DNA from 4 places in the Arthrobacter sedimenti genome. Region 3 is predicted to be linked to each of the others. Evidence: riboswitches for the same ligand, from Rfam matches in the RefSeq annotation. Region 3 holds a riboswitch; each other region holds the start of a gene.

Region 1 (3,201 bases), on a different contig from region 3:
GGCGGGGCTTGTTGAACTGGCTAGCCCGCCGGCTGGCTAGGTGGCCTGGGGCTCGGTGCGGAACTTGATCATCTTGTGCGTGCCGTCGCAGTAGGGCTTGATGGCGGACGCCCCGCACCGGCACAAGGCCACCGTTTTCCGCTCCCGGGGCACGGCACCGCCGGATGGGGTGACGATCTCAAATTCGCCCCGGACAATGAGTGGCCCGTCCGGGCAAACCACGATCGAGCTCGCGGCAGGTTCCTGCTCCTCGTGTACCTGGTCCATGTCGGCTCCTGTTCCCTGCTGTTCCAGGCTCATGCCTGCACCGCATCCATCGTTGTTGTTTCTGGCCGGCCCGGGACGCCCTGGCCCTGCCGCGGCGGCGCCTGTCACGCTGCCGCCGGCACGGCCGCCCGGAGTGAAGTCTGCCCGGCTTCCCAGGACGACATCAGGTGGGCGGAAAGGCGGCTGTCGATGGCCATGACGGCCGTGGCCCCGAACAGGACGTCGGCCAGCAGTTGGGGTTCAGCTTCCACCAGGCCGCCGGCGAGGTCGCGTCCGGCGATCTGTTCGTGGACGGCGTCGGCCTCCACGTGCTCGTCAAAGTAGTGCGTGATTTCCGGGCCGAAGCCGTGCCGGCGGAATCCGTTGCCGTAGAAGCGGTTGGGCTGGGAGGACGTCATTTCGTAGATTGCCAGGTGCCCGGTGATGGCACCGCGGAGCCGCCGGTTCAGGCCGCAGAGCGACATGAGGTTGACCGAAGCCAGGGAGACCGCCGGTACGGCGTCCACGTAGGCGCCGTAGCTGTCGTCCAGGCCCAGGCCGCGCATGGTCCGGGCAAACAGCGCGCTGTGCATCCGCTCAGGCCGGCCGCCGCCGTATTCGTCCGCCTGGATTTCCACCAGGGCCGCCTTCGGCCGGCCGCTGAGCCGCGGAATGGCCCATGTGTGCGGATCGGCTTCCTTCAGTTGGTACATGGACTTGTGGACCAGGAACTCTTTGAGCTGGTCCAGTGTGGCTTTCCTGGCCACGTAGCGGGACACGCTGGGACCGGTATCCGTGGCGGCCAGGCCAAAGAGGACGTCGGCAACCGCGTCGCTGGTCATGGCAACCCCGCCGGGCAGTTCGAAGTTCCCGGCGGTTTGGTACGCGGCAGCGCGCAGTGCCGCTTCGAAGGGTTCCTCGATCAACCGCCGGACGCTGATCAGCGCCGGCTCCCATTCCCAGAGGTCTGAAACGCCGTCCAGGCCGGAGTAATGGAGTTCGTAAAGGCAGAAAAGCGAAAGTTGGATGTCCTCGTCGGAGATGATGTCGCCGGACCCGGCCAGCTGCCGCACCACCAGGGAGTACAGCCCGTCCAGGCCCGGCCCGGCGGTGTCCGGAGCCTGCGCCAGGACCTGGAACAGTGCGCTGCTGACGGGTCCTCTGGGTTCCGGGATTCTCATGGTGCTCCTTGGTCTGCCGCACTGCTGACGGGAACGAACGGGGGGCCGCCCATGGTGAGTCCCATGCCCGTCCTCCTCGAAACCCGGGAGACAACATAGTAAGCATGATTACTAATAAAAGCTAAGCGCACTGACCTCCAGGCGTCACGCCATCACAAAGCGGCCGGTCACATCCGGTCCGCTTGGCGCCCGCAGCCCTCAATCCTGCGCCGGCCGGTGTAAACTGGAGCACGCCCGGAAGGGCAATCACAAGCCTTACCCAAACCAAAAAGCAACACTAAAAACGACAGGGGAGCGCCGCCGTCGGGCATCCTGGCACAAGCCGGGCACCGCAGGTGGGCGCTGAGAGTGCGGACAGCCGCAGACCCTCGAACCTGATCCGGTTAGTACCGGCGCAAGGGAGTCGAGTTCTCAAAGTGTCGCGGCTGCACGGCAACGGGCCGTCAGCCGGGTCCACTTTCCCCTCCTGTTTCCCAGGAGGATCACATGAGCACTGCAGCAATCAAGAAGACCACCAGCAGGTCCTGGCGCGTCGTGGACATCGTGGTGGCTGCGCTGGTGGCCATCGCCGGCGGCGTCATCTTCTGGGCGTGGGACCAGGGCGCGGCAGCGCTGTCGGCCCCCATGAACGCCGCCTACCCACCCCTCACCGGGCTGCTGGCCGGCGGATGGATGATCCCGGGCGTGCTGGGCATGCTCATCATCCGCAAGCCCGGCGCCGCCCTGTTCTGCGAAACCGTGGCCGCCACCGGGGAACTGCTCATGGGCTCCCAGTACGGCGCCTCGGTCCTCTTCTCGGGCTTCATCCAGGGCCTCGGCGCGGAAATCATCTTCGCAATCTTCGTGTACCGCAAGTTCAACCTGCCCGTATCGCTGCTCGCCGGCGCCGCGGCCGGATTCTTCTGCGGCCTGAATGACTCCTTTGCGCCGTGGGGCTGGAACATCGCCTACTCGGGCGCGGACAAGTTCGCCTACATCGTCCTCACCACCATTTCCGGGGCAGTCCTGGCAGGTGCCCTGGCCTGGCTCGCCACCCGCGGCCTGGCCCGCACCGGCGTCCTGAGCTCCTTCGCCTCCCGCAAGGCTGCCACGGAGCCAGTCTTCTCCTGATGGCACCCTCCCAGGGCGCCGGCGGCCCCGTCCGCCCAGCCGCCGTCACCGCCCGCGGCTGGGGCTGGCGGCACGCCGGCAGGGCCAAGCCCGCCGTCCATGCCCTTGACCTGGACATCCGCCCCGGCGAGCGGGTGCTGCTGCTTGGCCCCTCGGGCGCCGGAAAGTCGACGCTCCTCCATGCCCTCGCCGGCGTGCTGGGAGACATCAACGACGACGGCGAGGCAGGCGACGCCGACGAGTCGGGTTCGCTGCTGGTTGACGGTGCCGTGCCCCGCTCCCAGCGTGGCCGCGCCGGCCTGATGCAGCAGGACCCGGAGACGCAGGTGGTCCTTTCGCGCGTGGGGGACGACGTCGCCTTCGGCGCCGAGAACCTTGCCGTGCCGCGGGATGCCATCTGGGCGCGCGTGCACGAGGCGCTTGCCGACGTCGGACTGTCCCACCTCCCGCTGGACCACCCGACGTCGGCCCTGTCCGGCGGGCAAAAGCAGCGCCTGGCGCTGGCGGGGATCCTGGCCATGCGGCCGGGGCTGATCCTGCTGGACGAGCCCACCGCCAACCTGGACCCGGACGGGGTGCTGGAAGTCCGCGACGCCGTGGCGCGCTGCCTGGACAAGACGGGGGCCACGCTGGTGGTGGTGGAGCACCGCGTGTCCGTGTGGAA
Region 2 (3,201 bases), 390 kb from region 3:
TGTCGTCGCCCTCGGCGAGCACCGTGGCGAACCATTGGCTGCGCGGCACCACCTGGGCGTTATGGGCGACGGCGACGCCCAGTTTCCCACCGTCCGTCGCCTGCCCGTTGTCAGCCAGCGGGCGTCCGGTGACCTGGCTGACGAGCGTGGTGATGGAGGCGCCGTTCGCCACCGCGTGCGGGTTGCCGTTGAGGGTGATGTTCACGCTGTCTCCTTGATATCGGTGTCTTTTGCCGCCGGTGCCGGCCTGGAGAACCGGTCGGGGCTGAAGGGTGCCCAGCGGGGGTCGGCTTTTCCGTCCAGCAGTTCCGCGCAAATTGCTGCTGCCGCAGGTGTGAGGAGGACGCCGTGACGGAAGAACCCGGTGGCGATGATGAGCCCCGGGACGTGACCGGAATCCGCTCCGGATCCTTCGCTTCCTAAGGCCAGGTCCACCGGCACCCGCCCCAGCAGCGGTGCATTGTCCGGGGTTCCGGGGCGGGCACGGGCGGTGCACTCCAGCAATTCGAGTTCGGCGACGGCGGGCACCAGGGCCTGGGCATCGCGCAGTAGCTGGTAGACGCCGCCGGCGCTGACGGCATCGGACAGGGCGTCCTCGCGCTGGGTGGCTCCAATCACCACGGTCCCGTCCTGCCGCGGGACGATGTAGACCGGGACTCCGTGGACCAGGCCCCGCACCGTTGCTGTCACCAGGGGCTGGAGGTGCCGGGGAACCGCAAGGCGGAGGATGTCCCCGTGGACGGGCCGCAGCGGCAGTTCGAGGCCACGGGGCAGGTCCGCGAGCGCGCCTGACTGCAGGCCGTTGGCCACCACGGTTTCTGTTGCCAGGACGGCACCGCCACCGGCGAGCCGGACGCCGGCGACCGTTCCACCTTCCCACATCAGCCCGGCTGCCCGTTTCGGCACGGCGTACCCGTCCACCGCACCGGCCACGACCAGGCCAGGCAACTCTTGGGCGGCGCGGGCCAGGGCCTGCCGCAGGGCCGCCACCAACCGGCGGGGATCCACCTGGTGGTCCGCCAGGGTGTCGAGGGCACAGGCGATGGCAGGGCTGAGGAGGGGTTCGCGTTTGCGGGCCTCCCGCACGGTCAGGGGTTCCACGGCCAGGCCGCTCGCCTGCTGGACTGTGCGCAGGTCCATCAGCGCGCGGCGGTCGGCGGCGTCGGCACCCACGGCGAGTGTCGGCGTCGTGAGGTATCCGGAATCCGCCCCCGATGCATCGGTGACACCGGCAGCGAACGCCGGCCACCGTGACGATGCCTCCAGCATGAGTTCCAGGAGGTCCTCCTCCTGGTAGTGCAGTTCGCTCACCGGGGCCAGCATGCCGGCCGCGGCCCAGCTGGCGCCGGCGCCGGGCGCATCGTCGATGAGGACGACGGAGCGTCCGGAACGCTGCAATTCCCAGGCGATGCCATGTCCCACCACTCCCCCGCCAATGACGGCGACGTCGGCACGAAGGGTGGAGGGGATGGACGCGTCAACGGATGCGGGCTGAGCGGTGCCGGGGGTATGCATCTGGGTTCCTTCCCTACGCCGGCATTAACCGGATCAGGTCAAGCGGTCGGCTCTGACGCCCTCTCAGCCCGGCGCTTTGTGACAGCTGCCGCGGGCTCCCGCAGTACCTCCCCAGTTTAGAGGAACTAGGCTTGCAGGCATGAATGCGACCACCTCATCCTTTCCCGCAGGTTCCCATGCTCCGGCCGGCGGAGTTGCCAGTGCCGAGGTTGTCAATGCCCGCGACAGCGAGGCCCTCAAGGCGGCGCGCCTGTACCTCTGCACCGATGCGCGGCGGGACCGCGGCGACTTTGCGGAGTTCGTGGACGCGGCGTTTGCCGGCGGCGTGGACATCATCCAGCTGCGTGACAAGACCATCGAAGCCGCCGAGGAACTGGACCTCTTGGCGGTGCTGAAGGAAGTGGCGGTCCGTCACGGCAAGCTGTGGGCGGTCAATGACCGCGCCGACATCGCCGTGCTTTCCGGGGCCCCCGTGTTCCACATTGGCCAGAAGGACCTGCCGCTGGCGGCAGCACGCACTCTGGTCAACGGCAACGCCGCCATCGGACTTTCCAGCCACACCACCGAACAGGTGGATGCCGCCCTGGCCGCAACCGCCGGCCCCTCCGGGCTGGACTACTTCTGCGTGGGTCCGGTCTGGGCCACCCCCACCAAACCCGGTAGGGCCGCCGTCGGTCCCGAACTGGTGAAGTACGCAGCCGGGGCGTCCCGGCAGGCTGCCGATCCCGTGCCCTGGTTTGCCATTGGCGGCATCGACCACGGCAACGTCCACCAGGTGGCGGAGGCGGGTGCGCGCAGGATCGTGGTGGTCCGCACCATCACCGAAGCCCCTGATCCCGCCGCAGCTGCTGCCTCCCTCCTCGACGCGCTGGACGCCGCCGGCTCCTGAGCCTGCTTAATCGCGGAACTTGGGGCTACGCTGAATTTTGTGTCACATCATCGGCTGGCTCCCAACGTTCACGACCACAAGAATGCCTTGGAAGAGGCGCTGGGCCTGCTGCGGACGGAACTTGAACTTCCCGGCCCCTATCCCGCCGAAGCCGTGGAAGACGCCCTGGCCGCCGTGGCGGCGCTGCAACTGCCGTCCTACGACCTGACCGCCGTCGAGTTTGTCACTATCGACCCGGCGTCCTCCACGGACCTGGACCAGGCGGTGTTCATCGAATTGGACGGGGACGGCTACCGCGTGATGTACGCGATCGCCGATGTTCCGGCCTTCGTTGCGCCGGGAGGTCCCCTGGACGCCGAGACGCGGCGGCGCGGACAGACGTTCTACGCACCGGACGGCCGGATCCCGCTGCACCCGGAAGTCATCAGCGAAGGGGCCGGGAGCCTGCTGCCCGGCCAGGAGTGTTCTGCCTTCGTATGGGATTTCACTCTCGACGGCGAAGCAACCGTCCTGACAGTGGGCGTCCGCCGGGCGCGGGTCCGCAGCCGTGACAAGCTCAGCTACAAGGGCGCCCAGGCAGACCTCGACGCCGGGACGGCCTCCCCCGTGCTCCATCTGCTCCGCGAGGTGGGCCTGAAGCGGGTGGCACTGGAGCGGGCGCGTGAAGGCGCCAGCCTCAACATGCCCGAACAGGAGATCGTCCAACTGCCCGACGGCGGCTACCGGATTGACGCCGTTCCGCAGCTTCCCGTGGAGGACTGGAACGCGCAGATTTCGTTGATGACCGGGATGGCGGC
Region 3 (3,201 bases):
GCCCACCTGCAGGTGCACGTGCCCAACGCCCGCGGACGTCTGCCGTTGGCCTTCCAAAGACTGCTCTGTGAGGTACTGCTCCAGGTACCGCTGCGGCGGCAGGGCAAGGCTGTCCATGACCACGTCCGTCCCGTTCCAGGACCAGTTGCTGCGCGGGCGGTCCCAGTACAGCTCGATGCCGTTGCCCTCGGGATCGGTGAAGTAGAAGGCCTCGCTCACCAGATGGTCGGCGCTGCCGGTGAAGGACCGCGGCTCATACTGGGCGGCCGTGGCGACGGTGGCGGCCAGGGAAGCCTGGTCCTCGAACAGCAGCGCCGTGTGGAACAGGCCCGCCTCTCCCCTGCCGGGAAGGTGCAGCCCGGGCGCCGGCGCCAGGTGGACCAAGGGAGTGCCGAGGCGGCCAAGGTAGAGCCCGCCGTCCTGTTCGGCCACCACCTCGAGTCCCAATGCGCGCTGGTAGTAGTCGGTCATGAGCTTCATGTCGCCCACCTTGAGCATCACAGTGCCCATGGCGAGGTCGGCAGGAAGCAGATCCCGGCTGGTGGCTGCTGAGGTCATTGAAGGCTCCTTGTGTTGGAGGCCGTCCCGTTGGCGGCCTGTCACATATTAAAATTACTTGAAGCTTCAATTTATTCCAAGTTCCCGGGCCCTTCCGGTCAGCGGACGACGCGGCCTCCCAGCACCACGTGTTCCAGGCCCTTGATAGTTTCCGGTACGGCCCGCGGGTCTTCCCGGCACACCACGACATCGGCCCGCGCCCCTTCGGCCAGGCCGTCTGACCCCAGCCACGCGCGGGCTGCCCAGCAACCTGCATCCAGTGCTGCTGCCATTGGCAGGCCGGCGCTGTGCAGGGCCAGGATCTCGTCCGCGATCCTGCCGTGCCGGATCACGCTGCCGGCGTCGGTGCCGGCGAAGATGCGCACGCCAGCTGCGTAGGCTTCCGCCACGCGTTCCAGCCGGCGTTCCCACAGGGCACGCATGTGGGCGGCGTACCGGGGGAACTTTGCATCCGCCTGTGCGGCGATGTCCGGGAAGGTGGCGATGTTGACCAGCGTGGGCACGATCGGCACGCCCTGTTCGGCAAACCGGGGCAGGTGCCGCGGCAGGAGCCCGGTGGCGTGCTCGATGCAGTCGATGTCCGCGTCCAGCATCTGGTCCAGTGTGTCCTCGGCGAAACAGTGCGCTGTCACGCGCGCACCTTCGTCATGCGCTGCCTGGACGGCATCCCGTACGACGGCGGCGGGAAAGGAAGGCGCCAGGTCGCCGGCGCTTCGGTCAATCCAGTCCCCCACGAGCTTGACCCAGCCGTCGCCGTCGCGCGCCTGCTTGCGGACGGCCTCCACGAGGCCCTCCGGCTCCACCTCCTCAGCGAAGCCGCGCAAATAGCGGCGCGTCCGCGCCACGTGGCGCCCGGCACGGATCAGTATGGGGAAGTCCCGGCCGCCCTGCATCCAGCGGGTATCGGCCGGCGAGCCGGCGTCGCGGACCAGCAGGGTTCCGGCGTTGAGGTCGGCCAGCGCCTGCTCCTCAGCAGTGGCGGCGTCAACGGGGCCGGCCGGGCCCAGCCCGATGTGGCAGTGCGCGTCAACGAACCCCGGCAGTACCCAGCCATGAAGGACCCTGCCCGGCTCCGTCTCAGGCCGGGTGAAGGTGAGGCTCCCGTCCACGGACCAAAGCCCGTTCCGGACGCTGTCCGGTTCGGTAAGGACCGGACCGCGGAATTCAATGACTTCTGGCATAAGGACTTCCTTTCGCTGCCCGGACAGGCTACACCCGGGAATGTGACAAGGCAGTTCCAGCGGCCTGTGGTAGCTTCGTTCCTGACCACACGGGTGCCCCTGCAGGGGCTGAGATCGGGCTGACGCGGCCTGCGACCGTTGAACCTGTCCGGGTAATGCCGGCGAAGGAAGTGAGTATTCCCTTGAGTACGCAAAATACCCAGTTGAACCCTGCCCAAATCCAGGCCGAAGCAGCGGCGGACGGTCAGTCAGCCCTCCAGGTGACCCAATCCCTGAAGTCGCATTCGTTGGCCTTCATTGAAGATGCCGGCGCCGGAATCCGGGTGCCGGTCACGGAGATTTCCCTTGAGCCGTCCCCCAACGGCCGGCCCAACAAACCGTTCCGGACCTACCGGACGGCGGGACCGGGCAGCGACCCCGTCCGCGGCCTTCAGCCCTTCCGCTCCGAGTGGATCGCGGCACGCGCGGACACCGAGCCGTACACCGGCAGGCAGCGCAACCTGCTCGACGACGGCCGCTCGGCTGTCCGCCGCGGTGCCGCCTCCGCGGAGTGGCAGGGTGGGCAGCCGGTGCCCCGCCGCGCCGTCGACGGCCACACCGTGACGCAGATGCACTACGCCCGGCAGGGAATCATCACCCAGGAGATGCGCTTCGTGGCGCTGCGCGAAAACTGCGATGTGGAACTGGTGCGGAGTGAGCTCGCGGCGGGCCGCGCGATTATCCCCAGCAACATCAACCACCCGGAGTCCGAGCCGATGATCATCGGCAAGGCGTTCCTGGTGAAGATCAACGCCAACATCGGCAACTCGGCAGTCACCAGCTCGATCGCTGAGGAGGTGGACAAGCTGCAGTGGGCCACGCAGTGGGGCGCCGACACTGTGATGGATCTGTCCACCGGCGATGACATCCACACCACGAGGGAATGGATCATCCGCAACTCCCCTGTCCCCATCGGCACCGTGCCCATCTACCAGGCGCTGGAAAAGGTCAACGGCGAGGCCAACGCCCTGACGTGGGAAATCTTCCGGGACACCGTGATCGAACAGTGCGAACAGGGTGTGGACTACATGACCATCCACGCCGGCGTGCTGCTGCGCTACGTTCCCCTGACAGCCAACCGGGTGACGGGCATCGTCTCGCGCGGCGGCTCCATCATGGCCGGCTGGTGCCTGGCCCACCACCGGGAGAACTTCCTGTACACGCACTTCGACGAGCTATGCGAAATCTTCGCCAAATACGACGTCGCCTTCTCGCTGGGCGACGGCCTCCGCCCCGGTTCGACGGCTGACGCCAACGACGCCGCACAGTTCGCGGAGCTGGACACGCTCGCCGAGCTGACGCAGCGGGCGTGGGAGTACGACGTGCAGGTGATGGTGGAAGGACCTGGCCACGTTCCCTTCCACCTGGTCCGCGAGAACGTGGAGCGGCAGCAGGAGCTGTGCAAGGGCGCTCCGTTCTACAC
Region 4 (3,201 bases), on a different contig from region 3:
GACGGCGGCAGCCAGGACAGCATACGAGCCCGACGCCGAAGCTGCGGTGAGGTGGTCGACGTAGGCCTTTGTGACGGGGCCGAGGCCGCCCTGGGCTGGCCGGGTGCTGAGCCAGGAGCGGTGGAGTTCCGTTTCCACCTCGAGGCAATGTTGGGCCGATCCTGCCCAGAACAGCTGTTCGGCCTCCGAGGGGGCCAGGGCGCTGGTGCGGGCCAGCACGCGGGAGTACCCGTTGAGGTAAAGGGCGTCCTGGGCCAGGTAGTAGGCAAAGTCCTTCTCGGCCAGGTCTCCGGTGGCCAGGCCGCGGATGAAGTCCAGCGCATAGATATCGTCGAGGTCCTGTTGGGCTTCCGCCCACAGCCGGGCCGCGAAGCCGCCTTCCTGCAGTGCCGGCCGCAGGTGGTGGAAGTGGTGCACGGGTCCATTCCCCTGGCCCACCTCCAGCAGACCCGAGTTCTCGAGGGCACCCGCCAGCCAGGGCTTGACCGTCCGCAGTGACGCTTCCCAGTCGCCCAGGCGGGCCTGCACCGTTGCCATGGCAGAGGAAAGGGAGCAGCCTGTGCCGTGACTGTTGCGGGTGGAGATCCGGTTGCCCGGGACTTCCACTACGTCCTGTCCCAGCAGGCCCGCGGTGTTGACCAGCGCGTCCGGGCAGTCCGAACCTGCCAGGTGTCCGCCCTTGACCAGCACGGTTGCCCCGGTAGCGTCGGCCAGGCGCCGGCCCTGGGCCAGTGCCTCGTCCCAGTTCCCGGCGGGGGCCGCGCCCACCAGCATGGCAAGCTCGGGCAGGTTTGGGGTGATGAGGTGGGCAAGGGGCAGCAGTTCCCGCAGTGCGGCTTCTGCCGACTCCTGCAGCAGCCGGTCACCGCTGGTGGCAACCATCACCGGATCAAGAACCACGACGGCGGGACGCACCTTTTCGAGCCACCCGCGCACAGTGCGGATCACTTCCCCGTCACCCAGCATGCCTATCTTGACGGCGTCGATGCTGATGTCGTCACTGACGGCATCCAATTGCTGGGCCAGGAAGGCGGCCGGAGGCACGTGCACGGCCTGTACGCCCCTAGTGTTTTGGGCCGTGAGGGCGGTGATGGCGGCCATGCCGTAACCGCCGTGCGCGGCGATGCTTTTGAGGTCTGCCTGGATACCCGCTCCGCCCGACGGGTCCGAGCCCGCGATGGAGAGCACGCGGGGAACGTCACGGCCCGCGGGTAACGCGGCGAATGCACCGGAGGCAACTGGCAGGGGCATGGAAAGGGTGGAAGACAAGAGACATCCCTTCGCCGGTACTAGCCGGACAGGTTCAACGGGTCTGGATCTCAGCCGGCCTTCTGCGCGGCACCCCGTGTCGGTTCCCAGCCTAACCGCTGGGGCCTGTCCGCAGGAAAGGTGACTGCAGGCGCGGGGAGGGTGGCCGCACGCAGGAGTCCCCGCCCTATGGACAGTTCCCCCTGTAATTTACGGGGGAACTGTCCACAAAGCGGGGACTCCTGAATGTTTCTTTGCTACAGCTCCGAGGCCGGGACGCCGACGCCGAGGATGATGGGTTCCTCTGCCGCCTTGCCCGGTTCCGCCGTGGCCTGTGCCTTATCCGTTTCCGGGGCCTTGGCTGCGTGCGAATGGCCTCCGGCAGTCGCCTGGACGTTTTCGTGGTGCTGGACAGCGGTCTCGTTGGCGGCACCCTGGGCACGGCTGGCACCCCGGTGGCGCCGCGGCCTCCGCTGACGCGACTGTTCCAGCGTGTGGTCCGAATAGTCCTTTTCGACGGGAGCATCCATTGCGGGGCGGGCTTCCGCTCCCCCGGTTTCGGCTTGCCGTTCCGGCGCGGGCTGTTCCGTTGCCGGCTGTTTAGGTGCCTGCGGCGTCTCGGCAGCCTTAGCTGGAGCGTCCTCCATGGACGACGCCGGCTGGCCGAGGTGGGCGAACGCTTCAGCGAGCCGGTCCAGGGTGAGGGCGGGCTTGGGCTGCTGCTCCTCCGCATGCTCCACGAACGGAAGCGGGACTTCTTCGCCGCCGAACGTCAGGACAGCTGCGGGACGCGTGGGGGCATCGGCGTCGTACTTCTCCTCTGCCGGAGCGGCCGCCGCAGGCGGGGCTGCCGGCACCTGGCGGGTTGCGGCCACTTCGTCGTCGTGCAAGTGCGCGGCGTGGGCGGCAGCGGCGATGTTTGCCAGGGCAAGCCGGGTGGCTTCTGCCTTGGCGTGCCGCTCAGCGTCCGTGGGCTCCGGGTGGACAGTGTGGACCTGGACGGCAGGCACCGGTGCGGCTTCGGGCTGCTGGCCGCCGCGTCCGCGCCGCCGCTTGCGTTCCGAACGTGCGCCGGGCTGGTTGTTGTCAGTCCGCTGGCCTTCGGTGCGGTGGGCTTCCGGCCGGGCTTCGGGCCGGTTGTCGCTGCGCTGGACGTGGTGGTGCTCGGCGGCAACGACGTTGGCGCGGCGGTGCTCCACGGGATCGTCGTGGGTCACCACGCCGCGGCCGGCGCAGGCCTCGCACTGTTCGCCGAAGACCTCCAGCAGCCCGGTGCCCATGCGCTTGCGGGTCATCTGGACCAGGCCGAGGGAGGTCACTTCGGCAACCTGGTGCTTGGTGCGGTCGCGGCCCAGGCATTCCACCAGGCGGCGCAGCACCAGGTCGCGGTTGGATTCGAGCACCATGTCGATGAAGTCGATCACGATGATGCCGCCGATATCGCGCAGCCGCAGCTGGCGCACCACTTCCTCGGCAGCTTCAAGGTTGTTCTTGGTGACGGTTTCCTCGAGGTTGCCGCCGCTGCCGGTGAACTTGCCGGTGTTGACGTCCACTACTGTCATGGCCTCGGTGCGGTCGATCACCAGGGAGCCGCCGGAGGGCAGGAAGACCTTCCGTTCGAGGGCCTTGTGGATCTGCTCATCGATGCGCCAGGCGGAGAAGATGTCCTGGTCCTTGGTCCACTTTTCGAGGCGGCCCACCAGGTCCGGGGCCACGTAGGTCACGTAGGCCTCGATGGTGTCCCATGCTTCCTCACCGGAGACGATGAGCTTGGAGAAGTCCTCGTTGAAGACGTCGCGGACCACCTTGATGGTCAGGTCCGGCTCGCCGTAGAGCAGTTCGGGGGCCAGGATCTTGGTGGAGGCAGACTGGCTTTCAATGCCTTCCCACTGGGCCCGCAGCCGGTTGATATCGTGCGTGAGCTCTTCCTCGGAAGCGCCCTCGGCGGCCGTG

Evidence for each region. A riboswitch is a leader RNA that binds a small molecule or an ion and turns the genes downstream of it on or off. The one in region 3 is predicted to bind thiamine pyrophosphate.
Region 1: linked by a shared signal. The riboswitch ahead of ACFO0G_RS12160 (ECF transporter S component) and the one ahead of thiC (phosphomethylpyrimidine synthase ThiC) in region 3 are both predicted to bind thiamine pyrophosphate.
Region 2: linked by a shared signal. The riboswitch ahead of thiO (glycine oxidase ThiO) and the one ahead of thiC (phosphomethylpyrimidine synthase ThiC) in region 3 are both predicted to bind thiamine pyrophosphate.
Region 4: linked by a shared signal. The riboswitch ahead of thiD (bifunctional hydroxymethylpyrimidine kinase/phosphomethylpyrimidine kinase) and the one ahead of thiC (phosphomethylpyrimidine synthase ThiC) in region 3 are both predicted to bind thiamine pyrophosphate.

What each region holds. Positions count from the first base shown of each region.
Region 1 is NZ_JBHSDQ010000004.1:339,832-343,032, reverse strand. It holds gene ACFO0G_RS12170 (CDGSH iron-sulfur domain-containing protein) at 37-300, opposite strand; gene ACFO0G_RS12165 (iron-containing redox enzyme family protein) at 372-1,427, opposite strand; TPP riboswitch at 1,706-1,846, shown strand; gene ACFO0G_RS12160 (ECF transporter S component) at 1,914-2,537, shown strand; gene ACFO0G_RS12155 (ABC transporter ATP-binding protein) at 2,537-3,201, shown strand, end outside.
Region 2 is NZ_JBHSDQ010000001.1:409,177-412,377, forward strand. It holds gene thiS (sulfur carrier protein ThiS) at 1-205, opposite strand, end outside; gene thiO (glycine oxidase ThiO) at 202-1,515, opposite strand; TPP riboswitch at 1,509-1,627, opposite strand; gene thiE (thiamine phosphate synthase) at 1,655-2,404, shown strand; gene ACFO0G_RS01820 (RNB domain-containing ribonuclease) at 2,444-3,201, shown strand, end outside.
Region 3 is NZ_JBHSDQ010000001.1:18,570-21,770, forward strand. It holds gene ACFO0G_RS00110 (VOC family protein) at 1-558, opposite strand, end outside; gene ACFO0G_RS00115 (amidohydrolase family protein) at 657-1,739, opposite strand; TPP riboswitch at 1,819-1,926, shown strand; gene thiC (phosphomethylpyrimidine synthase ThiC) at 1,922-3,201, shown strand, end outside.
Region 4 is NZ_JBHSDQ010000003.1:64,690-67,890, reverse strand. It holds gene thiD (bifunctional hydroxymethylpyrimidine kinase/phosphomethylpyrimidine kinase) at 1-1,251, opposite strand, end outside; TPP riboswitch at 1,259-1,356, opposite strand; gene ACFO0G_RS08360 (Rne/Rng family ribonuclease) at 1,506-3,201, opposite strand, start outside.